Regions from separate parts of the Specibacter sp. AOP5-B1-6 genome, predicted to be linked through region 2. Evidence: riboswitches for the same ligand, from Rfam matches in the RefSeq annotation. Region 2 holds a riboswitch; the other holds the start of a gene.
The links. Region 2 has a riboswitch for cyclic di-AMP ahead of ACT3TS_RS07595 (M23 family metallopeptidase). Riboswitches for the same ligand answer to the same signal wherever they lie in the genome.
Positions count from the first base shown of each region.

Region 1: another riboswitch for cyclic di-AMP. It lies ahead of ACT3TS_RS04865 (transglycosylase); the one in region 2 lies ahead of ACT3TS_RS07595 (M23 family metallopeptidase).

Region 1 covers NZ_JBQSVT010000007.1:3,428-18,207, reverse strand. Annotated here, with positions in the region: gene ACT3TS_RS04920 (sensor histidine kinase) at 1-1,633, opposite strand, end outside; gene ACT3TS_RS04915 (response regulator transcription factor) at 1,624-2,364, opposite strand; gene ACT3TS_RS04910 (excalibur calcium-binding domain-containing protein) at 2,357-3,463, shown strand; gene ACT3TS_RS04905 (hypothetical protein) at 3,701-3,841, opposite strand; tRNA gene ACT3TS_RS04900 (tRNA-Ser) at 4,112-4,201, opposite strand; gene ACT3TS_RS04895 (DNA glycosylase AlkZ-like family protein) at 4,283-5,467, shown strand; gene ACT3TS_RS04890 (hypothetical protein) at 5,464-5,670, shown strand; gene ACT3TS_RS04885 (nucleoside deaminase) at 5,753-6,187, opposite strand; gene upp (uracil phosphoribosyltransferase) at 6,273-6,911, shown strand; gene ACT3TS_RS04875 (SUMF1/EgtB/PvdO family nonheme iron enzyme) at 7,079-7,420, opposite strand; gene ACT3TS_RS04870 (formylglycine-generating enzyme family protein) at 7,417-7,950, opposite strand; gene ACT3TS_RS04865 (transglycosylase) at 7,908-8,666, opposite strand; cyclic di-AMP (ydaO/yuaA leader) riboswitch at 8,670-8,865, opposite strand; gene ACT3TS_RS04860 (MarR family winged helix-turn-helix transcriptional regulator) at 9,077-9,631, shown strand; gene ACT3TS_RS04855 (MFS transporter) at 9,632-10,906, shown strand; gene ACT3TS_RS04850 (winged helix-turn-helix domain-containing protein) at 11,584-12,420, shown strand; gene ACT3TS_RS04845 (SixA phosphatase family protein) at 12,521-13,042, shown strand; gene ACT3TS_RS04840 (YhgE/Pip family protein) at 13,062-14,780, opposite strand, start outside.
Region 2 covers NZ_JBQSVT010000011.1:37,511-52,290, reverse strand. Annotated here, with positions in the region: gene ACT3TS_RS07605 (MDR family MFS transporter) at 1-711, shown strand, start outside; gene ACT3TS_RS07600 (NlpC/P60 family protein) at 904-1,749, opposite strand; cyclic di-AMP (ydaO/yuaA leader) riboswitch at 1,754-1,959, opposite strand; gene ACT3TS_RS07595 (M23 family metallopeptidase) at 2,102-2,917, opposite strand; cyclic di-AMP (ydaO/yuaA leader) riboswitch at 2,922-3,140, opposite strand; gene ACT3TS_RS07590 (metal-dependent transcriptional regulator) at 3,281-3,976, opposite strand; gene serC (phosphoserine transaminase) at 4,205-5,332, shown strand; gene ACT3TS_RS07580 (DUF3027 domain-containing protein) at 5,636-6,187, opposite strand; gene ACT3TS_RS07575 (cold-shock protein) at 6,199-6,579, opposite strand; gene ACT3TS_RS07570 (hypothetical protein) at 6,779-7,018, shown strand; gene ACT3TS_RS07565 (helicase-associated domain-containing protein) at 7,036-8,952, shown strand; gene ACT3TS_RS07560 (DNA repair helicase XPB) at 9,047-10,798, shown strand; gene ACT3TS_RS07555 (class I SAM-dependent methyltransferase) at 11,003-11,584, shown strand; gene ACT3TS_RS07550 (hypothetical protein) at 11,630-11,794, shown strand; gene ACT3TS_RS07545 (maleylpyruvate isomerase family mycothiol-dependent enzyme) at 11,910-12,710, opposite strand; gene ACT3TS_RS07540 (TetR/AcrR family transcriptional regulator) at 12,722-13,342, opposite strand; gene ACT3TS_RS07535 (sugar phosphate isomerase/epimerase family protein) at 13,424-14,296, opposite strand; gene ACT3TS_RS07530 (sulfatase-like hydrolase/transferase) at 14,465-14,780, shown strand, end outside.

The DNA.
Region 1 (14,780 bases), on a different contig from region 2:
GTGGAGGCGGCGGCTGTGCCGTCCCGGGCGTTGGCGCCTCAGGCTGTGCCGTCCCGCCAGCGGCCCGCGGCCGGGCCGCAACGGGCAGCTGCACACTGAAGGTGGTTTTGCCCGGTGAGCTGGCAACTTTCACTGTGCCGTGGTGCGCCTGCAGAATTCCCTGCACGATGCTCAGGCCCAATCCGGTGCTGCCGGTGGTGCCGGTGCGGGCCTGGTCTGCGCGTGAGAACCTGTCAAAGATGATGTCCTGGAAGGCCGGGGCGATGCCGGGGCCGTCGTCGCTGACCTCCAGCAGGCAGCTGCCATCCGGTGCCAGGGACAGGTCTGCATGGACGCTTGTCCCCGCCGGCGTGTGCTTGGCGGCGTTGCCCAGCAGGTTCAGCAGCACCTGGCGCAGTGCCGTGTCCTCGCCCACGACCTCCACCGGCTCGTCGGGCACGGAAAAGCTCCACTGATGGTCGGGTGTGGCCACCTGAACGTCGCGCACAGCCTCCATGACAAGCGGGCTCATGTTCACGGGGGTCGGGGCGCCCATGGTTTTCCCGGCCGTCCCCGTCCCGTTGGCCAACTGCTGTGCCTCGTCCAGGCGGGCAAGCGTCAGCAGGTCCTCCACCAGCCGGCTCATCCGCACCGACTGGTCCTGCACCCGGCCCAGGGCTGTCTGGCCGTCGGTGCTCAGCGGTTCCGTCATGGAGAGCAGCTCGGCGTAGCCGCGGATCGCCGTCAGGGGGGTGCGGAGCTCATGACTGGCGTCGGCAACAAAACGGCGCAGCTTGGTTTCGCTGCGCTGCCTGGCCTCCAACGCGTGGGACACATTGTCCAGCATGGCGTTGAAGGCGTTCCCCACGTTGCCGACTTCGGTGCCCGGGTGGGCCGCGGTGTCCGGGACCCGGGCGCTCAGGGCGACCTCTCCGGCGTCGAGCCTTAGCGTTGAAACCTTGGTGGCAGTGTCCGAAAGCTGTCCGAGCGGGCGCATGTTCCGGCGGATGATGACGGTGCCGGCCCAGCCCAGCGCCATGAGCCCGGCCAGCGAAACAAGCACGATGGAGAGCACCAGGGTGGACAGGGTTTGGTCGGTGGCGGCCAGCGGGAGGCCCGTAATGAGGATGTCGCCGCTCGGGACTGCCTGAGCCTGGAGCCGGTATTTGCCGATGGACAGGGTCCGGCTGCTGAGATCGCCGTTGGTTGAGAGTCCGGCGAGAATGTCGGCGTCGGCGGTTGTCAGCTGTTGGCGCGTGCCGGAGCTGGACAGGATGCCTGCATAATGCACGACGCCGTTGCTCAGGACGGCGCTGACCTGGCCGGCGCTGGTGGCACGGGCATTGAGGGGGTCGGGCAGGGGGCCGCTGCCGCTGGAGTCGGGGCTGGTGTAAAAGGCGGTGGTGCGCAGGGCTGCCTGCTGCAGCGAGGCGTCGAGCTGGCTGTTTACCGTCATGCTCAGGGCGGTGTAGCTGACCATGCCCACGAGGATGCAAATGACGGTGAGCAGGGCCAGCATGACGGCGACCAGGCGGGTGCTCAGGTGCCAGGTGCCCGGGTGCAGGAGTGCTTTGGCGCCGTGCCTGGCCTTGGCGTTCTTGTGTGCCGGGCTGGGTGCCTGGGCAGTAGTGGTCTCCGGGCGGCTCAAGGACATGGCTTGATCACATAACCGGAGCCCCTGACCGTGTGGATCATGGCTTCCTGGTCGACGTCGATCTTCTTGCGGAGGTAGGAAATGTAGAGCTCAACGATGTTGCTTTGGCCGCCAAAGTCGTAGTTCCAGACGCGGTCCAGGATGCGCGACTTACTCAGGACGTGGCGCGGGTTTTCCATCAGGAACTTCAACAGCTCAAATTCGGTGGTGGTCAGGGAGATGTCCACGCCTGCGCGCTGCACCGCTTTGGTGTCCTTGTTAAGGGTCAGGTCGCCCACAGTCAGGAGCGCGAATTGCGGAGCCGTGATGCCCGAGCGCTGTACGATCCTGTGCAGCCGGAGCAGGACTTCCTTCATGCTGAACGGTTTGCTGACATAGTCGTCGCCGCCGGCCTGCAGGCCGGCCACCTTGTCGGTGGCGGCATCTTTTGCGGTCAGAAAGAGGGCGGGCACTTCCGGGTAGATGGTGCGGATCCGTTGCAGCAGTTCGACGCCGTCCATGCCGGGCATCATGACGTCAAGGACCAGGACGTCGGGGATGAACTCGCGGGCGATCTTCAACGCCGAAAAACCGTCGAGGGCAGTTTTCACTTCCCAGCCCGTTATCTCCAAGCCGCGGCGCATCAGGTCGGCCAGCTCGGGTTCGTCGTCGACCACCAGGGCGCGAATGGGTTCGCCGTCCGCCCGGGTGAGCTTGGGGAGGGCTGACGCTGCTGGGGTTGGAATGGACATGTCCTCATTCTCTGGCATCCGCCACGGTAGGGGCTGGGTGGTTGCTGGGAGTTTTCTGTGTTCTAGAATGACGTCAAGCCTATCTGGCGGCTTTTTTCGATCATCATTTGACCACCTGTTGAGGAACAACATGACTAAGAACTTTTCTGCAGGGACCAGCAAGGCCATTTGGCGCCCGACAGTATCATTTTGGATTACCGCGGCCGTTTGGCTCCTGTTCCTGATAATTGCTGTGCCGACCGGTGGGTTTGGCAGCTGGATGGTTGTGTTTGCCTTGTTCTTGATCCTCACCGCACTGTATGCGCTTCTTTTTGGTCGCCGATCGTGGATTGGCTTGCCGCACCGCAAGGGTGCTGGTGCCGCTGTTGGCGCTGGTGTGATTGCCTTGATTGCTGGTTCGATCGTGGTAACGGCAAGTGGTCCGATGCCCAGTACGGTGATGCCGCTCGCGGAAGTCAAGGTGGCATCGACGACTAGTGCTTCGCCGTCGTCCAACGCATCGGCCAGCGCAACTCCGAGCTCAACCCCCAGCCGCGTTCCGAAATCTCTGCTGCTTGAAGAGTGTTTCGACGATGGGGCAACCGTCACCGAACAGGCGGCAGGCTATGTCTGCACCCTTGACGACACAGGTGTGCTGGTGTGGATGTTGGAGAAGGACTCCAAAGCCCTGGTTTCAGATCGGGCCGAGGCAAAGCGAGTTGCGGAAGTCAAAGTGATCGCTGAAAAGATGGCGGCCGAGAAAACAGTGACAGACGAAGCTGTCCGTGTGGCGGCCGAGCAGGCAACTGCGGAAGAGGCCGCCCGTGTGGTTGCAGAGCAAGCTGTAGCCGAGAAAGCAGCTGCAGATGAAAATGTCCGTGTGGCGGCCGAGCAGGCAGCTGCAGAAGAGACCGCCCGTGTGGTTGCCGAACAGGCGGCTGCAGACGAAGCCGCCCGTGTGGCGGCCGAAGAGGCGGCTCAGCAGCCGGCGCCAGCAGCCGCATACTATCCGAACTGTACAGCGGCCAAGGCAGCCGGAGCGGCGCCCATCTACCAGGGCCAGCCCGGCTACCGATCGGCACTGGATAGAGACAACGACGGTATTGCCTGCGATAAGTAGAATTAGAACTGTTTCAGGTGACTCACTTGGTCACATCAGAACCACTGCTTCCCGGTATGTCCGGGACGCAGTGGTTCTGTGCGGCGGCAAGGGCTGTCGTCGGTCATCGCCGTGACTCGGTGCAGTAGCTCGGCCAACTCCGGTTCGTCGTCGACAAAGCGGACCGCCGGTCCATGGGGTGAAACACAAAAACGCCCATCGAAAACTCCGATGGGCGTTTTGCAAGTCGGCGTATTTTTACAGACCAAACCAGATCAGCAGGGCGAAGCAGATGATGCCGCCGCCCACTGTCCAAATACCGATCAGGTTGCTGGCCAGGCCGCCACGATCTTCTTCCTGCACAGGTGCTGAAGTCTTGTCATTAGTCTGGGTACCCAATGGTTTCCTTTGTTCATCGGCACTGAAATTCGGGCCGGGATGGTCGCTGCTCGGCTGCCACGCTGGTGCGGTGCGCAACGGAAAAAGTTCGCCGACGACATCGGCGCATGCCTTAGCTTACCAATTGCGGCCACTGTGACCACGTCCCGGGCACCCTCCATCGGGTCAACCTCGCGGAATTTGACGGTGGCGCTAACGAAGGCTGCACCATAAATGCACCACGGTACCCCTTGAAATGAAGAAAACCCCCGGTAAACCGGGGGTTTTCATTGGCGGTGACGGTGGGATTTGAACCCACGTCAGGCTCTCACCTGAACAACATTTCGAGTGTTGCACCTTCGGCCGCTCGGACACGTCACCAACGCGTCAACCTTACCGGCTCAAAGCGCTACAACAAAAATGGCCACCCGCACTCACCCCGGCATGGTGCAAGATGGGCACATGGACAGTGCAACGCGGCGTGCCTGGAGCTGGCACAAACAAGGTTTGGACGGCTCACTCGCGGGCAGCAATGCCGCGGCGGTTCTCACGTCGGCAGGGTGGGCGAGGTCCGTCGGCGGCGCCAACCCCTACCTGACGCTCTTCGCCCGCGCGGGCATCCGACGGGCGGAAGTCGACGCCGAGGCTGCGGCCCTGCGCATTCATGAACTGCCGACGGCGCGTGGCTGCACCTACGTGCTGGGCGAGCGCGACTTTGCCTGGGCGCTGTCGCTTGGCCAAGGCGCAGCAGAGTCGGCGGCAAAGGTCCTGGACAAGCTCGGCGTCGAACGCGGGGAAGTCGAGGCCTTGGCGGAAAAGACCCTGCAGGTCCTGCAAAATGCCGGCACGAACCAGGCCCTGGACCCGAAACAGCTCAAGGTACAGCTGGGGGATGCGGTGCGCAGCCTGGGTGAGGAAGGCAGGAAGAAGGGCGCCTCCACCACGCTGCCCACCGTGCTCGGCCTCCTGCAGGCCGACGGCCGCATCCGCCGGGTGCCCGTCAATGGCAGACTCGACGTGCAGCGCTACGCCTACACGGCCTGGGGCCTGCCGCCGGCTGTGGAATCTCCGGAGCAGGCACGGGCCAGGCTGATGGAAAACTACCTGCGCTGGACGGGCGGAGCCACGCTCAAGCAGACCCAGTGGTTCACCGCCTTCACTGTGGCGCAGGCAAAGGCCGCGCTCGCAGCCGCCGGCGCCGTGGAGGCCCACGAACTGTGGATGCTGCCGGCGGATGCCGACGCCGCGGCAGATTTCAAGGCCCCGAAGGGCGAGCAAATCCAGCTGCTGTCCGGCTCCGACTCGCTGTTCCTGCTCCGCCGCAATTCAGCCGACCACTTCGCCGAAGAGGATCGTGGCCGCCCCTTCGCCACCGAAAAGCTGGCGCTTACGGCCGATTTGCCTGACCACCCCATCGTCGACCGCGGACGGATCATCGGCCTGTGGCAGTACGAACCCGGCGCCGAACGCATCGCCCACTGGCTCTTCGATGCGTCCACCATCGCTGTTCGCCGGCGAATCGCTGAGGTTGAGGCGTTCATCCGCGAGGACCTCGGCGATTTCCGCTCCTTCAGTCTGGATTCGCCCGCCAGCAGGCAGAAGCGGATCGACGCCCTCAACACCGCGGCGGCGGCCGGCCGGCCATGAGGAGATTGACAGCAGGCGGGTTCAGCGCCGCGGTGAACGTCCCGGCTGGGGCGGTGGCGGGCGAGGGGATGGTGTCCGCCTACCCGTACAACCTCGACTGGTGCGACGACACCGGACGGAACAATCGCGTTGGCGCCGACGCCGCTGACTTCGAGCGCGCGTCGTGTGTGCTGCCAACGCAGCCGCTCCGCATCGAGCCCTGAACGCCCGGCTGGCGAGTTCCCCGGCTGGCGAGCGCCGGGCCGCGGGGTTCCAGTCCGCTGACCTCCCAGCAGTGGCGGCCGCTTACTGGCGGTGCCCGCCGAAAAAGTCCTTGAGCAGCGCCGCACACTCGTCCTCGCGCACGCCGGGAAACACCTCGACCCAGTGATTGAGCCGGCGTTCGCGCAACACGTCAAATACGGATCCGGCAGCGCCCGCCTTTTCATCCCACGCCCCAAACACGACGCGCGGCACCCTCGCCAGCACAATCGCCCCGGCGCACATGGCGCACGGCTCAAGCGTGACAACCAGGGTGCAGCCTGAAAGCCGCCACGACCCCAATTTCGCCGCGGCTTCGCGGATCGCCACCATCTCGGCGTGCGCGGTCGGGTCCCCGTGCGCCTCGCGTTCGTTGCGTCCCAAACCCAGGACTCCGCCGTCGGGCCCAAGCACGACGGCGCCAATGGGCACATCCGCCGTCGTCAGGGCGCGCTGTGCTTCAGTAAGCGCGAGACCCATCCAGCGGGCATGCAAATCCGTGGTGGTTGTCTCGATTGGGTGAAAATTCGATGTGTTGGGCACGGCTCAATGGTAGCTTTTATTCATGCGCGTATTCGTTGCGGATCATCCGCTTATAGCCCACAAGTTGACCGTTCTGCGGGACAAGAACACTCCGTCACCCGTTTTCCGTCAGCTCACCGAGGAATTGGTGACCCTGTTGGCCTACGAGGCAACGCGCGAAGTTCGTGTTGAGCCCGTCAGCATTGAGACGCCGGTAACCACCACCGTGGGCACCGGCCTTGCCAAGCCGACACCGCTGGTGGTGCCGATCCTGCGCGCCGGGCTGGGCATGCTCGAAGGCATGACCCGCGTGCTGCCCACAGCCGAAGTCGGCTTCCTTGGCATGGCCCGGAACGAGGAAACCCTCGAGGCCATCACCTACGCCGAGCGTCTGCCCGATGACCTGACCGGCCGTCAGGTGTACGTGCTTGACCCGATGCTGGCCACCGGCGCGACCTTGATCGAGGCATTCAAGTTCCTCTTTGACCGCGGCGCCGCCGACGTCACCTGCATCTGCCTGCTCGCAGCCCCTGAGGGACTGGCCAAGTTGGAAGCCGCCCACGGCGGACGCGACAACGTGCACGTGGTCCTTGCTTCAATTGACGAAGGCCTCGACGAAAACTCGTACATTGTTCCCGGCCTGGGCGACGCCGGAGACCGCCTCTACGGCATCGTGGACTAACAACGCCTTCTGTTTGTCCCAATCTGAGTAAAACTCAAGCTGGGTGTGCCGCATGACACTGTTATGCGGCACACCCGCCACGAGTTCAGCGCAGATTGGAACAAGGTCCGCCGGCTGAGCCCGTTTTCAGCTGCTGAGGCAGCTGCGGAAGCGGCTTCAAGTGTGGGCTACAGGCCGCGCAGGGGTGTCCAGCCCATGGGCAGCGGGCCCTTGATGTCGGCCCGTTGCCGGTCAGCCGCAGCCGACCAGCCTTGGGCTGCAGCCGAACGGCCTGCGGCCGGCGCCCCTGCGGCCGAGCAGCCCTGAGCAGCGTCAGGCACTCCGACAACCCCACGGGCCACCCTGAATCCCACATCTTCGAGTACGGCATCGGGTGCACTGCCCCGGCGCACGGACGCGCGGGCGCTCCACTGCCGATCGTCCCAGCCGGCGCCGCGCAAACTTCTGTAGTCCCCGTAGCGGGCGGTATCCGCGTAATTCCAGCACCACTCCCAGACGTTGCCAATCATGTCGAACAAGCCATGGCTGTTGGGGGTCTTGAGGGCAACATCCTGGGCCCGTCGACGGCATCGAACGCCGTCCAGGCAATCTCCGCCAGGGGCCCGTACGTCGGCGAAGAGCTTCCTGCCCTGGCCGCCCACTCCCACTCGGCCTCGGTGGGCAGGCGGTAGCCATCGGCGTTGACGTCCCAGGCAACCTCCCGGCCGCTGAGCGCGTAGGCAGGGGTGCAGCCCGCCAGCTGCGAAGCGGCATTGCACCACCGGACAGCGTCAAACCAGGTGAGGGGATGCATGGGGACGCGGGAAAGCATGGGCGGGGTCCCGGCGTCGTCCATCACCGCGTGCCAGTTGGCCCGGGTGATTTGGGTGCGTGCCAAGTGGAAGGGCAGCAGCTCGACGTCGCGGGCCGTGCCGGTGCGGGCGTCGGGCATGGTGAGGGTGCCGCCCAGAATGGGCAGCAGGACAGGCGCTGCCTGCGACGCCTCAGCCGCCAGTTTTAGTACCAGCCCACTGAGTTTGAGTGTCCCCAGGCGCCGCACGGTGAGCCATAGCGTTGCTGGATGTAGCCCATGCCCCAGCGGATCTGCGTCTCGTAGTTGGTGCTCCAGTCGCTGCCGGTGGCTTCCATTTTGCTTGCGGGAAGCGACTGGGCGATGCCATAGGCGCCGCTGGAGGCGTTTTCGGCCGAGGTGAGCCACTCGGATTCGCGCTGCCACAGCTGGGTGAGGCAGCTCATCTGGTCCGCGCCCCAGCCGAAGGAGCTCAGCTGGCCGGCGGCATAGGCCTGGGCGGCGGCAGGATTGTCGCCGGAGGGAGCTGCCTTCGAAGCTGCAGCAGTCGTGGTGGCATCGGCCTTGACGTCGTTCGATTCGGCCTTGAGGGCTGCGTCCGCCGGCTTTGTGCTCGACGTGATGCTGGGGCCGGAAAAGCTGATCGGCGCGTCAAGCGGGGCCGACACTGCCGGTGCTGTGGTGCTGGCGGCAGAAACGAGGCTGCCCGGGTTTGCGCCGGCGGCCTGCTGTGTTCCCACCTGCTGGGCGACGGCACCGCCGGCCACGAGTGCGCCAAGGACCGCCACTGCGGCCATGCACTTGGCCGTGGTGGTGACGGCGGAGACTGCACCGGACGGACCGGCGGCCCGGGTCCGGGCGCGTGCTCCCGCAGGTGATCCCGTGCGGGTGGACGCAAGCCCAAAAATCGATGGACGGCGCTCTGGTTCGGCGCGGCGACGGCCGCGCTGCGGTGCAGCAGACATGAGTGGGCCTCTCTACGCCTGCGAGGTGAGCTGTCGGGAACGGACTAGAGAATCCGGCCGCACAGATCCCGGCAGCAAAATCACTGCTGCCTTCACTGCGCCGGCTTAACCCCAAGGGCTTCCATGTAGGAAGGGCCCATAAAGATTGGGTCCCCCGTCTCTGCCATGGTCAATGGATGGAAATGGGCGGCGGCAGAGCTCGGCGAACCGTCCATCGATGCCGGGAACCAAGGACGGTTCTGTGGGCACTTTAGACAGAGTAACGGAAACGAGACCCCATGTCACATTTTGGTAACAACCTTTGTAGTGCCGTGACCGACGAGTCACCTCCGGCCATTTACTTAGCAATGCTAACGATCTAGGATTGGAAGCTGAGCACACAAAACATTTTCTGAGGCAGCTGAGCACCCATGGCCGAACATTCACCGGCAAAAACTTCCACGCAACGCACGACGTCGTCCCCCGGCTCAGCTGCCGATGCCCCTGTTGCGCCGGGGCCGGGCGCCGGGCCGCCTCCGGGTGGCAGCGCGGGGCGCAAGGCAGCGAAGGGGATTGGTGCCGGGCCGCTGGCGGCGGAGCTGCGGGTGGCTGTCATGCGCACCTCGCGAAGGCTGCGCGCGGAAGCCGCCACCGGGGAGATCAGCCCCGGGCAGTATTCGGTCCTTGCCGCCATCATGGGCGGTCCACAGACGGTGGGCCAGCTCGCCGCCCGTGAGCAGATCCAGGCCCCGTCCATGACCCGGATCGTCAATGCCCTGGCGGAGGCCGCATTTGTCAGTCGAGAGGAAAACCCGCAGGACAAACGCCAGGTGCTGGTGCAGATCTCCGAGTCCGGGGCCGCCACCCTGCTGCGTGCCCGGTCCAAGCGGACGGCGTGGCTGGCGCAGAGGGTGTCGGCCCTGACCCCGCAGGAACGCGCCACCCTCCACGAGGCGGCACTGATTCTGCAGGAGATGAGCGCATAGATGAGTTCAATGTTCCGGGCGCTCAAGGTTTTCAACTACCGGCTCTGGGTAACGGGGGCCCTTGTTTCCAACATCGGCACGTGGATGCAGCGTGTGGCCCAGGACTGGCTGGTGCTGACCGTCCTGACCAACAACTCGGGCACCGCCGCAGGCATCACCACGGGACTGCAGTTCCTGCCGATCATTTTCCTGGGCCCCTATGCCGGGCTGCTGGGTGACAGGGTCAACAAGCGCAAGCTCCTCCTTGTCACGCAGACCGGCATGGGAATTTGTGCTTTCCTGCTGGGCATCCTCGTCGTTACGGGGACAGTGGAGCTGTGGCATGTGTATGTGCTGGCACTCCTGCTGGGAGTGGCCAGCGCCTTTGACGCCCCGTCGCGGCAGGCGTTTGTCTCCGAAGTCGTCGCCAAGGAGGACGTGCCCAACGCCGTCGCCCTTAACAGCGCCTCCTTCAACCTGGCCCGCCTTGCCGGCCCGGGCGTGGCAGGTCTTGTCATTGCCCTGGTGGGAACCGGTCCGGCCTTCCTGATCAACGGGGCCAGCTTCGTGGCCGTGATCTTTTCCCTGTGGCGGATGCGCCCCCACGAGCTGGCTCCTGCTGTGCGTGTCCCCCGGGCCAAGGGGCAGATACGCGAGGGCCTGCGCTACATCCGCCAGCGCCCGGACCTGATGATGATCATGGTGCTGGTCTTTATTGTGGGCACTTTCGGGATGAACTTCCAGATCACCAATGCGCTGATGGCCACCACGGTTTTCAATCTGGGGCCGGGGGAGTACGGGCTGCTTGGCTCGGTGATGGCGATCGGCACGCTGGCGGCGGCCCTGCTGGCCGCGCGCCGCAAGACGATGCGCATGCTTTATATTGTGGGCGGCGCCCTGGCGTTCGGCGTGACTGTGGGCGTGGCAGCCTTTATGCCGAGCTTTGTCCTGTACGCCATTGCGCTCGTGCCCGTGGGGCTGGCGTCGCTGACGTTCATGAACGCATGCAACACCACGGTGCAACTGACCACGGACTCGGCCATGCGGGGGCGGGTGCTGGCTGTCTACATGGTGGTCCTGCAGGGCGGGACGCCCATTGGCGCGCCGCTGGTGGGCTGGATTGCCACCGAATTTGGTGCCCGCTGGTCGCTCGGCATGGCCGCGGTGGTTGCCGTGCTCGCCGGTCTGGCCGCCCTGGTCATGATGAACAGGCGCAACAACGTCAGGCTGCGGGACCAGATCAGGGCCGTGCGCCCGTTCGCGATGGTGCCGGGGCTGCGTCGCTCGGCCGGTTAGCTCTGCCGGCGTCGCCCGGCCGGTTAGCCGGTGGCGGCCAGGTGCCGGCCAGGTGCTGCCGGCCGCCCCGGATGGGCGCCGGCAGGTAAACATTTGTTTACTTAGCGGCAAATTATGAAAGAAAGCTGAGTGTCGCTGAGAGCTTGCCGACACCGCGCCAACCGGACATCACGCGCGCATGAACTTATTCATCCAGAATCCATATTTGGGCGAATTTATTAATCCAGAAATCAAAATTGAGCTCGGGATATTTGATAATGGCACGATTTGAGGGGCGAAATGACAGTAAAAAATTAGTGTCAGTTTAGTCACAATGCGGGGCAAGATCTCATATGCTGGACATTTCCGGCCTATGTTACTTGCTAGTTTGGTTTGTTACGTAGGACACTGGCTAATGTGAACACCCACTCAGTGAATTCTGCAGCCGCAGCAACTGTCCGTCTCGGATCGACCGGACGGTTCATGCGTGGTTGTCGAATGCAGGCCTAAATCACAACCCTGGATGCCACGCAATGTCGACAGAACATGTCCAGGCACAACGTGGCGAACACCAGACTTGGCCCATGGGCCGGCCCTCAGTGCAGCGCATCAACGTACGGGGCAGCAAAGGTTTTGGATCCTCAAAACCAATGGAAGCATTCGCGCCGTTGAGTACGGCCATACAGCTAGGTAGTTCAATGTCAGTAGCATCCGGTTACGTCCACATCTCCGTTAGAAATGCCGCCAAGGGCCGCAGTGCAGGGCCGGTGCCGCCGCCCCGCCCGGCCGCTCTCGAGCACCCCGGCTATGTCAACAGCTACCGGTCCGAGACCGGCACAGCCGCCGCCCGCCTGCGCGCGGTTCCCCGCAATGAAAGCAACCCCATGACCGAGCCCACCCCCGTCATTGCCGGGGGCGACAAGCTGCACGGCGTGAGCCCCGACAACGTTGCCCGGGGCTTTGTCCTCTATGTGGGTGTTGACGAGGACACCGCTGCCGCCGCCGGCACGTCCCTGGCCAAGCTCGCCCAGGACATCCGTGCCTACGCCCAAACCCTTGTCCCGCAGGCCCAGAGTTACGCGGCTGTGGCGATTGCGCCGTCGGACGTTGTTGGCAGTGCGTTGGACGTTGTCCGCTCCACGTTCGGCGACCCGACGGTGGCCACCCGCCAGCGCCAGGAAGCAATCCGCATTCCCGCCGTTGAGCAGCGTCCTTCGGGCGTGCTGATCGACCTTGCCCGCCGCGAAGTCCACCTGGACGGCGACACCTTGAACCTCACGTTCAAGGAATTTGAGTTGCTGAACTACCTGGTGGAAAACGGCACCCGCACCGTGGGCCGCGACGAGCTTCTCGAGGGCCTGTGGTCCAACGCCGACGAGATCCCCAACGAGCGCACCATCGACGTGCACATCCGCCGCCTGCGCTCCAAGCTGGGCCGCCTGGCCAACACGGTCCGCACCGTCCGCGGCGAGGGCTACCGCTTCTACGAGCACCCCGAAGTGGTTGTCTGGGCCGCCCCGGAATACTCCATCTGATTTCCCTTCCGGATCTTTTCCGGACGGTTCGACGGCGGATCGCTCACCTCAGGTGGGCGATCCGCCGTCGTACCTCTTTAAACGTCACTAAACTGTGGGGATGAGCGAACACCACATTAAACGGCTGATCCTGATGCGCCACGCAAAAGCGGCCTTCCCCCTTGGCGTGGAAGACCACGACAGGCCGCTGGCCCAGCGGGGCCACCACGAAGCGCCGCTGGCCGGCAAGTGGCTGGTGGAAAATGACGTGCTGCCCGACTTTATTTTGTGTTCCTCGGCGCTGCGGACCAGGCAGAGCTGCACATGGGTGTGCCAGCAGCTTGGCGATAAGGCGCCCACCCCCAAACTGGAGTCCGGGCTGTACGCCGCCGGGGCGGCCTCGATGCTCTCGGTCATCAACCACGTCCCGGAAACCGTCGGCACCCTCATGGTGATCAGCCACATGCCCGGCATCCAGTCGCTGTCGCTGCGGCTGGCCTCCAGGGAGTCGGACCAGGACGCGTACATGGACCTGGCCTCAGGGTTCCCCACCAGTGCCTTTGCGGCTTTTGAGCACGACGGCGACTGGGCCACCCTCGACGGTCAGGATGCCCGGCTGAAGCATTTCGTGGTGCCGCGCTAAATTTCCCGGCTGCCGGAAATCAGGCCTCGATCTCCGGCATCAACGTCTTCAGCGTCCACGTCTTCTTCTTGGTCACGGCGGCCCAGGCAAACAGCAGCCCCAGGACCATGTAGCCCAGCAGGCCAAGCACAATGGGCACCAGCGGAGCCAGGTCCGCCCCGTAAATCAAGTGCCGCATGCCCTCCACCACATGCCCCATCGGCAGGACCTGGTGCATGATGTGCAACGGCTCGGGCGTGGTCTCCCACGGGAAGGTGCCGCCCGAGGAAACGAGCTGGAGCACCAGCAGGATCAACACCACGAATTTGCCCGGCGTGCCCAGCAGCGCGCATATTCCCTGGATCAGCGCCGTGAACGCCAGCGACGCCAACAACAGCAGTCCCAGGGTCAGCCATGGATGGCTCGGTTCAAGCCCCAGCCCAAACTTTACGACGGCGTACAGCAGCAGGGCCTGTGCCGTTGCGACGGCGGCAAACGGCAACCAGCCGCCCAGCGCGATTTTCCACGACGGCGCGTTGGAGGCCAGCGCCCGCACCGTCAGCGGCCGCATGACCTGGATCAGCATGAACGCGCCAATCCACAACGCCAGGACCAGGAAGAACGGCGCCAGCCCGGACCCATAGTTGGCGGCCTGGGCCTGCGAGACCGAGTCCACGCGGATGGGATCGGCAATGACGCCCGCAGCGTTTTGCTTGTCCTTGTCGTTGGGGTCGGGCACCTGGCCGGCACCCTTGTGCAACTCCGTGGACAGCTCGGCGGCGCCGTCAGAGAGCTTACCGGAACCGTCCTTCAGGTCCCCGGCGCCGGTGTCGAGCTGCTTCGCCCCGGCGGCCAGCTGGTTTGCACCGTCAAGGGCCGTGTCCTGCCCCTCGGCAAGTGTTGCGGCACCTGTGGACAGCTCCCCGGCCCCTGCATGGGCCTGCGCGATGCCGGCTGTGAGGGCGGGGGTGGCTTCGGCCAGCTTTGCAGCCCCTTCGGACACCGCGGCTGAGCCGTCCGCCAGCTTTTGGATATCGGCGGCGTCGGTCGCGAGTTGATCCTTCAAGCCGGTGATGGTGGAACTGGTGGCGGCCGTGGACAGCGATGTGCGAATCTTGTCCGCCTGCGCCTTGGTGAGGATCCCGTCGCTGACGAGCTGGTCCAGTTTCTCACCGATGGCCGCCGTGGACGCGTCGTCGATCTTCTCCGCCGTGCCGATGGCCCCCTGGACCTTGGTGTTCAAGGTGGCGTTGCCCTCAGCCACGGCAGCGGCGCCGTCGGCCAGTTGCTGCGTGCTATCCGGCAGGGTGGCCGTTTGAGTCTCCAACTGGCCAAGGCCCTGCTCCAGGGTGGCGGCACCGGCCTGCAACTGCTTGGTGCCCGTCACGAGTTGCACCTGCCCGGCAGCCAGCGCATCGGCACCCGTCACCAAATCGGTGGTGCCGGTCTTCAACGTTGCCACCCCGCCATCCAGGGTGGCGGCGCCATCCGCCAACTGTTTCGCGCCGTCGGCCGCTTTCACCAGCTGCGCATGGATGGTGCCGTAGCCGGTCAGCAGCGAGTTGGCCGTTTGCTCGCCGACCTGCTGGGCCACAGACTCGTGCACCTGCGTGGCAACCTTGTCCACGATGGAGGTCAGCAGATAGTTGTTGGCGTCATTGGTGGTCACGCTCATCATCGCCTGCGTGGCTGAATCAAAGTTCTCCGGCGACGCCAGATTGGCCGAGAAGTCCTTCGGGATGGTCAGTGCAAAGGCAAA
Region 2 (14,780 bases):
CCCACCTACCTGCAAATGGTGACCGGCGCCAACGCCACCCAGGCCGGCTTCCTCATGATCCCGATGATGGCGGGCTTGCTGGTGACCTCGATCGGCTCAGGGCAGCTGGTGAGCAGGACCGGCCGGTACAAGTGGCTGCCCATCACCGGCATGTTCATTGTGGCAGTTGCGCTGGTGCTGCTCTCAAGCATGACCCCCACCATGCCTGTCTGGGTCATCTGCGCCTACCTGGCCATCATGGGCATCGGGCTTGGCACGTCGATGCAGATCCTGGTGTTGATTGTGCAAAACCAGTTCCCCATTTCCCAGGTGGGCATGGCCACGGCATCCAACAACTACTTCCGCCAGATCGGGGCATCACTGGGCTCCGCCGTGGTGGGCAGCTTGTTTGCACACCGCCTGACGAGCATCCTGGCGGAACGGCTGGCAGGCACCGGCGGTTCCGGCGGGCAGGGCGCCGGGGCCGTCAACTCGCTCACACCCGAAATTGTCCGCCAACTGCCCGAACAGCTGCGCGGGATTGTGATCGGCGCCTACAACGACGCCCTGACACCCATCTTTGTGTACATGGTTCCGCTGCTGGTGCTGGCCGGGATCCTGCTGCTCTTCGTGAAGGAGATCCCGCTGGCCACCACCATCGACCGCGGACCGTCACAGCCCGAATCCGGGCGACAGGAGCCGGCGCAACCCGAGCGCAGCGACGGCGCGTAGAACCACCGGCGGAGCGTGTCCGCCCTCCGCTGCAAAGGCAACTGGGGCCGTCGTCGTACTTTGCCGGAAAGCCGCACCGTGGCACACCAGCGCCGACTGGCCCGGGCGTCAGGTTTGGGCCGAATGGAAGTCCACACCCGTTAAACGAATGAACCCCGTCCGAAGACGGGGTTCATTGGGTAAAAACGTTCTTTAGTGACCCATCGCAATGAAAACGGGACCTGAACCGACGTTGACGGAGAAGACTGCGGTTGTGCCGCCTTCCCATCCACCGTGTACGGCCTGGCCGTCGCCAATGTAGACAGCGATGTGGGCCAGGCCCGCGCCGCCGTCGGCGTAGTAAATCAAGTCACCGGGCTGTGCTTCGGCCTGTGAAACCGTGCGGCCCAAGCTCATGTAGCCAGCGGGCCAGTCGTGGAAGTTGATTCCAGCGGCAGCCAAAGAGTTGCTGGCAAGTGCGGTGCAATCCTGGGCAACGCCAAGCTGGGCCAGTGCGGCGCTGGCGATGGTTGCGCCAATTCCGCTCTGGGTTGCCGGTGCGGGTGCAGCTTCAGGAGTGCTGGTGGTTACAGTCGGAGCAGGTGCTGCTGCCGGTGCTTCTTCAACGACGGGTGCTGCTTCAGCAACCGGCGCTTCTTCAACAACGGGCGCTGCTTCAACGGCTTCAACAGCCGGCTCAACAGCAACTTCACTGCTCTGTGCCTCTACAACTGCCGGCGCTTCAACTACAGGAGCCGGGGTGGAGGTGATGGCGGGGGTGGCGAATGAGATCTTCACCGTGGATGCTGCCGTGATTACGGAAGCAAGTTCCGTGTTCAGGTTCAGCGTGGTGGCACCGTCAGAAGCGCGCTCCACTGTGGGAGTAGCCGCATTTGCTGCGATACCGGATGTCAGCACCAGTCCGGAGGCTGCTGCGATTACTGCGGCCTGACGACCAACCCCGCCGGCATTGGAACTGACGGCTTTCGTGAGGGTGGAGATCGGGCTGGTCTTAACAACCTCGGCGCGGTGGCGCCCAAGGGCAGTGTTTGAAGCCAAGAAGGATTCCTCTCCCAAAGCCTGCGAGGTAAGCTGTCGGATTCGGATGGGAGTCACCCGGCCGCTCCACGTTGGCACACCGAAAGAATTTCTTCTTTCCTGCGTTGAACGCTTCGCGGCTTCACCCCTAGGACTTTTGCTTGACGCGCAGTCCGATTATTGGTTCCCCCGCCCCTGCCAGACGATTGATACGAACGGACCATGAGTAGTGGCAGAGCTAGGCAATCAACCCATGGGCGCCAGCTTGATTCGAAGTTGGCGCGATTACGACGGTACAACAGATTTTTGGCAATGTCACGTTCAGGTCACGGTCCTGTGACTAACTCGTAACTAAAAGTCGCCTGTGGAGGAATTAAAGCCAGCCCAGGGGATCGACGGTTTCGTCATTGACGATGACCTCAAAGTGCAGGTGCGGGCCGGTCGAGGCGCCTGTGGAGCCGCTGAGGCCCACCACGTCGCCGCGTTCGACCTTGTCGCCAACCTTGACGGAGTTGCTGCTCATGTGGTTGTAGGACGTTGAGAGCCCGTTGCCGTGGTCCACGACCACACGGTTGCCGCCACCGTACTGGTGCCAGCCCGAGAAGGTGACAGTTCCGCCGGCGGCCGCAAGCACGTCAGTGCCGCTCGCAATGGCGAAGTCCTGGCCCGTGTGCTGCTCGTCAACCTGACCCGTGATGGGGCTGATGCGTCCGCCGAACGGCGAACTTGGCACCAGGTTCTCCAGCGGGGCTCCGAGAGTCCCCTTGGCAGCCTGCGGGGCGACGTCGGAGGCGTTGACCTTCAAGGTTTCCTTGAGCCGGCCATCGGGGTTCAATGCGCTGCCAACCTCAGGGGCGGCGAAGGCGATGGGGATTTCCGCCCCGGCCGTCACGGCAGGCTCCGCTTCCACAGATGCCGCTGTTGCGGTCTCAATGTGCTGCGTGTCAATGGCCTGTGTGGACGGCAGCGTGACTGCCAGGACCAGGCCTGTCGCGGCCATGGCCACGCCAACCTTCTGGCCGGCTCCGCTGGCAACACCTGCACGCAGCAGCTGGGCCACTGAAATGTTTGATGGTGAGCTGATTCGCTCTGCAGCAATGGCTGCACGGCGGCTTCCCGGCAGGGATGCAAGCTCATGAGTTACCGGCGACGACGCCCGACGGCGTCCCCGCTGTTTAACTTCTGACACTAATTACCTCTCTATAAAGCACCTGCGAAGTTAGCTGTCGGATTCGGATCAGAGAGTCATGCTGTTGATCCGGCCCAAGCTCTTGGCACACATCTGGCCATGGCACAGTCCAATGGATTGGGCCAGTCAGGTGTGTTGCGTTTCGAGTGTGGGCTTCACCCCAAGGCAGACTGTACGTCTGCCGAATGTGGTTCCCCCGCCCCTGCCTTAGTGATTACTGTCCATTGTTGCGAAGGCAAGGTTCGGTGTCGCAAAATGGTAACGCTTTGGTTACGGCGTCAGAATATTACTATACGGTACAAGCGGTAAACGTAACAATTCCGTTACCGAGATTGTCAATAGTGATTGGTCACAGTGGAAACTCTAACTCATGGCGACAAACACATGTGAGGCGACCTCAGGCGGGAGCTCCAGCGCCCCTTCGATGTCCGGGACGCGGACGGAAATGTACTCCCCCACCTGCGCCAGGGAAATCCTGGCGCCGGGCCGCAGGCCGCCTTCATCTAGCTGGAGCAGCAGTTCCGGCTCCACCTGGATGCGTTCGGAGAGCCTGTGAATGACAACCTCCTGGCCGGGTGAATACGTGGCCATGGCATCGACGAGCGTGACCAGCCCCGCCGCAAAAACGGGAGCAATCTCACCTCCGAGCTCTTCAAGCCCCGGAATCGGGTTCCCGTACGGTGACTCGTTGGGCCTGCCCAGCAGGTCGAACAAACGCTGTTCAACCCTTTCGCTCATCACATGCTCCCAGCGGCAGGCTTCTTCGTGGACATACGCCCAGTCAAGGCCAATGACATCGGCAAGCAGCCGTTCAGCCAGCCGGTGCTTGCGCATGACGCGGGTGGCCTTGTCCCGTCCGGCAGGGGTCAGTTCCAAATGCCTGTCACCGGAAACTATGACCAGGCCGTCGCGTTCCATGCGTCCAATGGTTTGGGAGACTGTGGGGCCGGAGTGGTGCAGGCGCTCGGCAATGCGCGCCCGCAAGGCCACGATGTTCTCTTCTTCCAACTCCAGGATTGTCCGCAAATACATTTCCGTCGTGTCAATCAGATCAGCCACGTCAGCATCCTCCTGTTATTGGGCAAGTTTGGGGCAAGGACTTTCGTGTCTACGTTAGCCTGATTGCAACGATCCCGGGAATCCACGCCCTCTTCTTGGAACCGATCCCCGGTGCAGAATATTTCTTGACCCGCGGACACTTTTTCCGCTGGAGCCGGTTCTACGGCAGAATTGGCAGCAGCCACTGGCACCGACATACCTTCCATCGCATAATTTTTGGAGCAACTCGTGAGCGATTCCACGCCCCTCACCATTCCCGCCAACCTGCGTCCGGCCGACGGCCGTTTTGGCGCGGGCCCTTCCAAGGTCCGCCCCGAGCAGGTGGCGGCACTCTCCGAAGCAGGCTCTGCACTGTTGGGCACCTCCCACCGCCAGGCTCCGGTCAAGAACCTTGTCGGCGACGTCCGCAGCGGCCTGAAGCAGTTCTTTGGCGCCCCTGACGACTACGAGGTCATCCTGGGTGTTGGCGGTTCCACGGCATTCTGGGATGTTGCCTCGTTTGGTCTTGTGGAGAAAAAAGCCCAGCACCTGTCCTTCGGTGAATTTGGTTCCAAGTTTGCCGCGGCCACCAACAACGCCCCGTTCCTGGACTCCTCCTCCATCATCAAGGCCGAGCCCGGCACCCGCCCGGTGGCAGTGGCCGAGGCCGGTGTGGACGCCTACGCCTGGCCGCAGAATGAAACCTCCACCGGCGTTGCCGCTCCCGTGCAGCGGGTCGCCGGCGCCGACGACGGCGCCCTGATGCTGATCGATGCCACCTCAGCCGCCGGCGGCCTGGCCGTGGACGTGCGTGAAAGCGATGTTTACTACTTCGCCCCGCAAAAGAACTTCGCCTCCGACGGCGGACTCTGGCTTGGCCTGTTCTCCCCCGCCGCGCTGGAGCGTGCAGCCCGCATCGGTGCGTCGAACCGCTGGGTGCCGGACTTCCTGAACCTGACCACCGCCATCGACAACTCGCTGAAGAACCAGACGTACAACACGCCTGCGCTGTCGACCCTCGTCACCCTCAACAACCAGGTGCAGTGGCTCAACTCGAACGGCGGCCTCGACTTCGCCTCTGCACGCACCGCGGATTCAGCCGGACGCTTGTACTCCTGGGCAGAAGCTTCGCCGGTGGCCACCCCGTTCGTCAGCAACCCCGCAGACCGTTCAAATGTCATTGTCACCATCGACTTTGACGATTCCGTGGACGCCGCAGCCGTTGCCAAGGTGCTTCGCGCCAACGGCATCGTGGACACCGAGCCGTACCGCAAGCTTGGCCGCAACCAGCTTCGCATCGCCACCTTCGTTGCCATCGATCCGGAAGACGTCTCGGCACTCATCAACTGCATCGACTACGTGATCGAAAACATGTAGCCGGCCCGCGCCCAGAGGCTCAGCGGCTCAGCGCCCTGAGCCCCGATGCAAGGAAAGGCCCCTCCAGTGGTTGGAGGGGCCTTTCCTGTGCGTTTTTGCGTCCCTATCGACGGTGCCGCCGTCCGGGACCGCCTGTTTGCTCACGAACAAGCGTCTGGCCCGCGAACCAGCTGTTGGGCAACCGCTGATTCGCGGGGCAAGCGCTGTTTCACGGCAGGAGCGTCCCCGCCGGCACCATTTAGACCGCTGATTCGCGGGGCAGGCGCTGTTTCACGGCAGGAGTTTGAGTCCCGCCAGCTGAATTTAGTGTGACTCTTCCGATTCGTTGTCCCAGTGGCCCTGGGCGTCAGCGGATCCGTCGGTCTGCTCGGCTGCCGGGTCTGTGTCGGTGTCTGCTGATGACGCAGTCGGTTCTTGAGCCGGTTCCGCCGGTGCACCTTGGCCCGATGCGGCATCTGCTGCCTGCTGGTCCTCAGGGCGAACCCGCTCCGACCAGGGCACCCACGCCGGCGCCAGAACAGAATCTTCGGTGGGCAAAAGTCCCACCTCGTTGACGGTCGCGGCCTTGCCCCGCGAGATCCGGGCCAGCGTGGCAAACCACACCCAGCCCCGGTACCCGGGCTTTTCGGATTCAAACAAGTGCGTCACGCACCTGACACCCTCGCTGCGGGCGCCAAGGTGCTTGCCGATGTCCCCGCTGCCGGCAATGCTCTGCACGGCAGTGCGGGCGGTCGCCACCTCAGCTGCAAGGAAGGCATCCGGCTTTCCCACCCGCCAGAGGGGCACGCCGGGGCGCGCCTCGGGGATGGCGGCTGGAACTGCTGGAGCGGCTGATTCGCCGGGAAGTTCGGTCATGGTGGGCACCGTCATGCGTCGAAGTTGTCGGCAACCTTGCGCAATGCTGCGGCAATCTTGCTCGCGTCACCGTCAGGATACTTGCCGTTGGTCAGGGATCCCACAGAGTGTTCAAGCAAGGAAACCAGGTCCTGCACGATGGGGGCAAGGTCGCGTGCGGGCATCCGCTTGGCCTTGGCCACCGATGCGCCGCGGTCCAGGAGCTTGGCGGCCATGGCTTGGGCGCCCTTGCGTCCGTCGGCCACACCAAATTCCATCCGCATGCCCGGCTTGATGTCGCCTGCTTCCGCGGGCAGTGCATTGGCGCGCAGGAACACCTCGCGTCCGTCATCGGCAGCAATGATGCCGAAGCCTTTTTCGTTGTCGTACCACTTCACTTTGCCAATTGGCACTTGCCTTACCCCTTAAAAGTCTTGTTGGCCGGAATCACATGCTGCCGACTGTGCGATTCATCTTCGCCGTACCCGGGCCAGGAATCATGCGGCCGATACCTTCAGTGACAGATTGCATAGCTCTACTAGGCTCTAGGTTACCGTGTTGGCGAAACTGCTGCGGTTTGTGCCACACCTGTCCGCTGTTAGCGTTAACTCCATGAGCCCCCATTTTTCCGCCCCGCAACCCGTCAACCGCGGCTGGCAGTTGTTCAATTACGCGGCCATGGCCATGGCCTTGACAGCACTTGTCTGCCTCATCGTCGTGTTGATCAGCAAATGGGCCGGCGGCTCACCGTGGCCCGGCTTCAACTGGATTTCCATGATCGCCCTCCCGCTCGCGTTCCTCATGATGGGCGCCAGCGTCCTGCGTTCGGTGACCATCCGCCGCCGGCTCTAACGTTTCAGCTGAATGCCATGAGCACCCTGGCCGCCTTGGCCGCAGATCTGGCGGACCGTTCCGATGCCGAGTTGGTGCAACTGTTACGACTGCGCCCGGATGCCATGGCCCCGCCGGTCGCCAACTTTGCCGGCCTGGCCAGCCGGTTGTCCACGGCACACAGCGTGGACCTGGCCCTGGACCGGCTCAACCTGCCGCAGTTGCAGGTGCTGGCCGCCTTGGCTGCCGGCGACGCTGCCGAGGAACACACCCCGTGGCTCCCTGAGCTGCACGCGCTGGCACTGTTGGTTGCCGCTGAGCCCGCACACAATCAACAGAAGCACGACGGCGGCACCCGCCACCTTCTCCCCCTCGCCTCCGTGGGATCCTCCCTGGGCCGAAAGGCCCCGGCGGGAGACACGCCCGGCCCCGCCTTCGCCGGGCCGCTGCGGTCCCAGCCGCCAGCAGCCACGACGCTGCCGGTTCCACTCCGGATTCGGGACAATGCCGCGGGCAGCGCCATGGAAACACTCTTGCGGAACATGACAGGGCTGGTGGAACTGGCCGGCCACACGCCCATGGAGTCCCTGCGCAGCGGAGCACTGGGTGTAAGAACCGTGCGAAAGCTGGCCGGATCACTGCAAATCAATGAAGCACAGTTGTGCTTTTATCTGGAACTTGCTGCCAGGGCCCAGCTGATCCGCTTTGACAGCAGTGCGCTGCGATGGCGGGCAGCGGCGGCCGGATGGCTTGAGCTGGACAGGACCGCACAATGGCTCGCGCTGGTGCAGGCCTGGCAGGACAGCGGCAGGAAGCCCACACCTTCAACCACACTTTCACCCGCGCTCCCGTTTTCATCTTTACCGCATCCGGAAGCCGCGAAGGTCCCCGCAGCCGCAAGGCCGCTGGCACCGGCTGCCGGGCATCCCCAGGCGCGGACACTGCGCCGCAACGTTCTGTCTGCAGTCCGCGACCTCGCAGTCACTCCGGTCACCCCGGCCGCCTCGGCCACCACGCCAGCACGAGCGCCAGTCCCCCAAAGCAGCACAAGCCCGGCACCCGACGCTGCATCCGTCCTGGCACTGCTTCGCTGGCGCCACCCCCGCCAGCTGGAGGAGCTGTCAAAGTTGGTGCCGGACATCCTCCACGAGATGGAGCTGCTGGGGCTCACCGGCGTGGGCAACCTGAGCGATCCGGGTCGCGCTGTCAGCCTCGGGAATTGGGACGCTGCTGGTGCCTCGCTGCACCTGCTGCTGCCGGCTCCCATCGAGCATTTCGTCATTCAAGGCGACTTGACGGCCGTCGCGCCGGGTTTCCTCGCACCGGCAGTGGCGGCTCGTTTGAAGTTGCTCGCGTCCACCGAGGGACAGGGCGCTGCGGGCATCTTCCGCTTTAGCCAAACCTCGCTGGAGGCCGCCATGGCCGCCGGCCTGGACAGCAACACAATTCTCGCGTTCCTGCGCCGCCATTCAAGCACAGCCGTGCCACAATCGCTGGAGTACTTGGTCACCGCCGCCGCCCGCCGCACCGGGGAACACAGCGAACCAACCGGGCCAACCGCGCCAGCCCTTGCCGCGTCTGCACCTGCCCAGCCCGCGACCAAGCGGAACCCGGTTTCCGCCGTCGTGCCTCCCCGACCCGAGGGCTCAATGCGAGCACGCGGTTCAGCCGCGGCAGACTATTTTGAACGGGCCGACGGCTCCATGCCCGAGCCGTCCGAGGCGGAAGTGACGGCCCAGATTTCGCGGCTGCGCAGCGAGCCGGTGTGGGCCGCCGACGACGGCGGCGAATCGGGTCCGTCGCGGGTCATGGAACAATTGCGGCAGGCGATTGAAGCCGGAGCCGACGTGTGGCTGCAGGTTGTCGATGGTGCCGGGGAACGTGAGCGGCTGTTGCTGCGGCCGATATCGCTCGTCGCCGGGACGCTCCGGGCCCGGCCGCCAGGCAGCTCGTAGGAACGGCGGTTCAGCATTCACCGCATCATGGCTACAGAACAGGCAGCCTCATCCGAAACCGGCAGGACCAGCCCACCAAAAGGGAAGGCGCACCATGGCTGACGGCCCCTTGATTGTGCAGAGCGACAAAACGATCTTGCTGGAAGTGGCACACCCGGAATCGACCCCCGCCCGCCACGCCATCGCCGCCTTCGCCGAACTGGAACGGGCGCCGGAGCACATGCACAGCTACCGGATCACCCCGCTGGGATTGTGGAACGCCAGCGCGGCCGGGCTCGACGCCGAACATGTGGTGGATACGCTGCTGCGATATTCGCGCTACCCGGTGCCGCATGCACTGCTGCTTGACATTGCCGAGGTCATGGCCCGGTACGGGCGGCTGCGCCTGGAGCAGGACCCGCAGCACGGCCTGGTGCTGCGCAGCGATGACGAGCTGATTCTTGCCGAGGTCTGTCACGTCAAGAAGGTCGCCGCCCTGCTTGGCGCCCGCATCGATCCGCTGACAGTCGTGGTGCACGGCGCGGCCCGCGGCGAGCTCAAGCAGCTGCTGCTCAAGGCCGGCTGGCCCGCGGACGACCTTGCCGGGTACGTCGACGGCACGGCGCACCTGATGGCGCTGACGGAAACCACGCTGACTGAAACCACCCGGCCTGCTCCGTCCGAAAACACGCTGAGCGAAAACACCGGGCCGGCTCCATGGACGCTGCGCCAATACCAGCGCACTGCGGAGGAGAATTTTTGGGCTGGCGGTTCGGGCGTGGTGGTGTTGCCGTGCGGTGCGGGCAAGACCATTGTGGGGGCGGCCGCGATGGCCGCGTCGGGGACCACAACGCTCATCCTTGTCACCAATACCCTCTCGGCCAGACAGTGGAAGGCTGAGCTGCTCAAGCGCACCACGCTGACGGCGTCGGAAATCGGCGAATATTCAGGCTCCGTCAAGGAGGTCCGGCCCGTCACCATCGCCACATACCAGGTGCTGACGACGCGGCGCAATGGCAGCTACCCGCACTTGGAACTGCTCAACGACAACGACTGGGGCCTGCTCATTTATGACGAGGTGCACCTGCTGCCGGCCCCGATCTTCCGCATGACCGCCGAGCTCCAGGCCCGCCGGCGGCTGGGGTTGACCGCCACGCTGGTGCGGGAGGACGGCCGCGAGGGCGAGGTGTTCGCGCTGATCGGGCCCAAACGCTACGACGCACCCTGGAAGGACATCGAGGCGCAGGGCTACATTGCACCGGCCGACTGTGTCGAGGTCCGGGTCGATCTGGCCCGTTCGGAGCGGCTGGCCTATGCCACCGCGGACGACGGCGCGAAGTACCGTTTGTGCGCCACCTCCCTGGCCAAGTCGGAGGTTGCGCAGACCCTCGTGGCAGCCCACGCCGGAGAGCAGATCCTGGTGATTGGGCAGTACATTGACCAGCTCGACGAGCTGGCCGCGCGCCTGGCCGCCCCGCTGATCAAGGGCAGCACTCCAGTGAAGGAACGTGAGCGGCTCTTTGCCGAGTTCCGCGACGGACGCCTCTCCGTGCTGGTGGTGTCCAAGGTGGCGAACTTTTCCATCGACCTGCCCGAGGCCTCGGTTGCCATCCAGGTCTCCGGGGCTTTTGGCTCCCGGCAGGAGGAGGCCCAGCGCCTGGGCCGGCTGATGCGGCCCAAGTCCGATGGGCGCACCGCCCGTTTTTACACCTTGGTGGCCCGGGACACCGTCGACGCCGACTTTGCGGCCAAGCGCCAGCGCTTTCTGGCCGAGCAGGGCTACGCGTACCGGATCATCGACGCAGCAGACGCCGGCGATGCAGGTGCCACACCCGACGCACCCAGCACCGAAATCCCCCCGCGCTGACCAGTCCGGCCCCATTGACACCCCCGCAGTGCTGACCCCTCCAGTGCTGGACCCTCTCGCAGCAATGGCGGGTTTTTCACCAACCCTCTCGCAGCAAATACACCCACGCTCCACCGGCGCTTCCGGAGTAGGATCACATCAACGGTCCACCGCCGGGCACATCTGATTTTTGGGTGTCTCCGGTTCCATCTGCATGGAGGCGCCATGAGCACCGAAGAGTCAGTTGCCGCCCACTACAGCCGCGGCAATGCCGAGGAGCAATTACTGGGCATCGTCCGTGCTGCCGGAGGCAATCCGGAGAGCTTTTCCCCGGCCGAGCTGCACGGCGCGGACCAGCTCCACATTGGCGGGGCGGCCGCCACCACCCGGGTGGCTGAACGCGTCGGCATCAACGCCGGCAGCCGCGTCATTGATCTCGGTTCGGGGCTGGGCGGCGTGGCCCGGCACGTGGCCCACGAGTGTGGGGCGAGCGTCCACGGCGTCGAGCTGACACCACAATTTGTTGACACCGCCCGCTCCATCACGGAGCGCACAGGATTGTCCGGGCAGGTGTCGTTCAGCCAGGGCAGCATTCTCGCCCTGCCGTTCGGCGACGACACCTTCGACGCGGCGTTGATGGTGCACGTCGGGATGAACATCCAGGACAAGGACAAGGTCTTTGCCGAGACTGCGCGCGTCTTGCGGCCCGGCGGCGTCCTGGCCGTGTACGACATTATGCTTCTGGGCGGAGACATTGAACAGTATCCGCTGCCTTGGGCGGCCACACCCGAAATCTCCTTTGTGTAACCCCCGCTTGCCTACAGTGATGGGCTGGCGCAGGCCGGATTCACCGTGGATCAAGAGGCCAAGCCCCTGGCCGAGGGCATCGCATTCCTGGAACAGGCCCTTTCCTCCGGCGGCCCCGCGGGCTTGGAAGGCCCCGCCTTGGCCAACCTTCTGGCCGCATTCCGTTCAGGCCTGCTGGCACCCGTGGAGATATACGCCTACCTGCCGTGACTCTCGACGAATCCCTCCGGCACCGCCGAGAATCGAAGTCACAGTTGCTGGACGAGAAACAGGATGAAAAACGCCCGGAAAGCGCCTCGACGTCCAACAACTGCCACCTGGATGGCTAGAACACGATTCGCAGCGAAGCGAGCCGGTCCGCGAGCGTCGGGTCTCCCTCAAGGGACTTGACGGCTGAATCAGGGTCCCGTCCGGACAGGCTCCGGCAAAATTCCACACCATCACCCTGCACCTGGCCTTGCACTGTGACACCGCCCAGCCGCCACGTCCCCTCCAACTCCCCCGTCAGGAAAAGTTCGACGCCGGGCCCCTCACCCCACGCCATGGCAGCGTCCCGCACGATCTGCTCCATCACCAACGCGTCCGCCGTGGTCCCTGTCCTTGGCAGGTCCGTGGCCCGGGCCAGGTCAAAACCGTGCAGCCAGGCATCCCTGAGGTAAATCACGTTGAACAGATAGCCAAGCCGCAGCGGAACATCGCCCGGGGCCATGGTTGGGTCCACGGGAATGCCTGTGAGCAGGGACGGAAAGTTGAGAACACGTTTTGCCACCTTCGGAGCATTCTCCCGGTAGCGCCGGCGGAGCTGTTCGATGGGCTCGCCGTCGTGGTCGTCGACTTGAACCTGATTGGCGGCGTCAAGCGGCGAAAGGTGGGGATAGCGCCGTCGTCCCCTCAGCCTGCGCCACAATACGGTGGGGACGTGCAGCGCATCCTCCTGGGCGCCCAACAGGTGGGAGGTCAGATGGCGCACGGTCCAGCCGGCGCAGTCGGTGTCCAGCCCCCACTGGGGCGGGGCGAGCGCATCCAGGCAATCCGCCAAGGCCGTCATGACTGTCAGGTAGGCGTCGGCGGCGTAGACACGGCCGGTTTGCGGAAGGGTTTGGGCAGGCTTGGCGGTGGAATTCATGGCGTACTCCTTCAGGGAGTGTATTGGGCCAGCCACATGGCCATCGCGGGATCCATCAGCCGGGTGTACCGGCCGGACTCTGCGCCGCCGAGCGGTTCGTTGGCCAGTTGCTGGGAAACGACGCCGGCGATCACCGAGGTGAACAGCAGGACGGCGTCGTCGGTGGCGGCGGCCGGCAACAACCGGCCCCGCTCGACGGCGAGCACCAGGAGCGCCCGCGTTTCAGCCATGAGGTCAACGCTGGGCGCGAAGGCCTGAGGCGAGGGTTCAAAGCCCGGCACTGGACGCCAGACCAATAACTGGGCGCTGACCGGATGGCGCACCAGCCAGCCCACGTAGGCGCGCGCCCCGGCCAGCAGCGCCGTCAAAGGATCAGTCCCGGTGCTGTAGCCGGCAGCCCGCACGGCCGCGGCCAGTTCGGCGCTGCCCTGGGCGAAGAGTGCGTCGTAAAGTGCCATCTTCGAGGGGAAGTACTCGTAGAGCGACGGTGGCTTCATGCCAACAGCCCGGGCGACGCCCGAGAGCGACATCCCTGCCACGCCGTCGCGGGCCATCAGCTTCACGGCGGCGGCGAGGATTTCCTCGATCGTGGCCTGCCGACGGAGTTGGCGCCTGTCCTTAAGTACGTCCATCTCCCCAGTGTGCGCCTAATGGCATTAGGAATACAAGAGGGTGTTAGGCGTTTTTTTGGCGCGGCGGACCCCGGGACTTCCTCAGGCCAGAACTGCCTTGAGCGCCACCAGCGCCTCGGCGAGCGGCGGCAGCTCCGGGTGCCAGGCACGCTCCCATTCCAACGACACCCACGGATCGGAAATCCCCTGTGCTGCGGCCACGCCAGCCAGCAGGTCCTGCATCCGGTCCAGCGGCAGCTCGCCCTGGCCCGGCAGGCTGAGCGTCACGGTATTGGCGCCCGGATTGCGCACCCCGTCCTTGAACTGCGCATACGCCAACCAATCGACCAGCAGTTCGGCCGTGCGTGCAGGCGTTTCGTCATGGCGCCAGGGGTGCATGAGATCCCAAATCACCTTGACCGGAGCATCGGGCGCCACGTGGGCCAAAATTCTCATCACGTCGCTGGCCCGCGGGTGCGAGTCATGGGTTTCGAGCAACATCAACACCCCGCGCGCCTGCGCATGGACGGCTGCAGCATTGAGCCGCCGGGCGCCGCGGAGGTCGGCCGCCGCCATGTCAGCCGAGGGGGCCTCCCCTTGCCCGCATGGGTCCAGCCCGGCACCGGGAAAGACCCGCACCTGAGCGCCGGTCCCGGTATTTCCGGCGGAAAGATCGGCGGCAAGGTCGACGGCGGCCAGCAGCTCCGCGAGCACGGGATCGTGTGCGCCGGGCTCACCGGAAGCCCCGGCAGGTGCACAGATCCGGACGTAGCTGGCCAGCGTAAGTACCGTCAGCCCGGCGTCGGCCAATGCAGCAGCAACGGAGGCCCGCTCCTCGACGCCCATGCCGTCGAACACGAACTCACCGTCGGCCGCCCGCAGCTCAACCCCGGTGGCTCCTGCTGCATGGGCAGTGTCTATGACCTGCGCCAGGGAGTCGCCCGGGCACCCCAGAGTGGAAAATGCCAACGGCATGGTGCACCTTTCAATAGTGAACAAGCGTACTCAACCACACTAATGGGGAAACCGCTTTCCATCAATGCTGGGGGGCGCCTCCAATACCCCTTTATTCCTCCTGTGGAACACTGGTAGCTCTTGTGGTTACCCTTAGTCTTTGGCGGTTACCCGCCCGAAGGAGCAACAATGACCGGCCCGGTAGCCAGACACTCCAGCACACCCGCCAAGTCCCAGCAGCCCGCTCTGCCCAACATCGTCTTCATTCTCAGCGACGACCAGGGACCGTGGGCGTTGGGCTGCGCCGGCAATGACGATATCCACACCCCGCACCTCGACGCGCTGGCGGCTGGCGGCACCCGGCTGGAAAACTTCTTTTGCGTCTCCCCTGTCTGCTCCCCCGCACGGGCCAGCCTGATGACAGGGCAAATTCCGTCCCGTCACGGCGTGCATGACTACCTGACCGGCGTCGAAGTGGGCACCCAGGCACCTGACTACCTGGCCG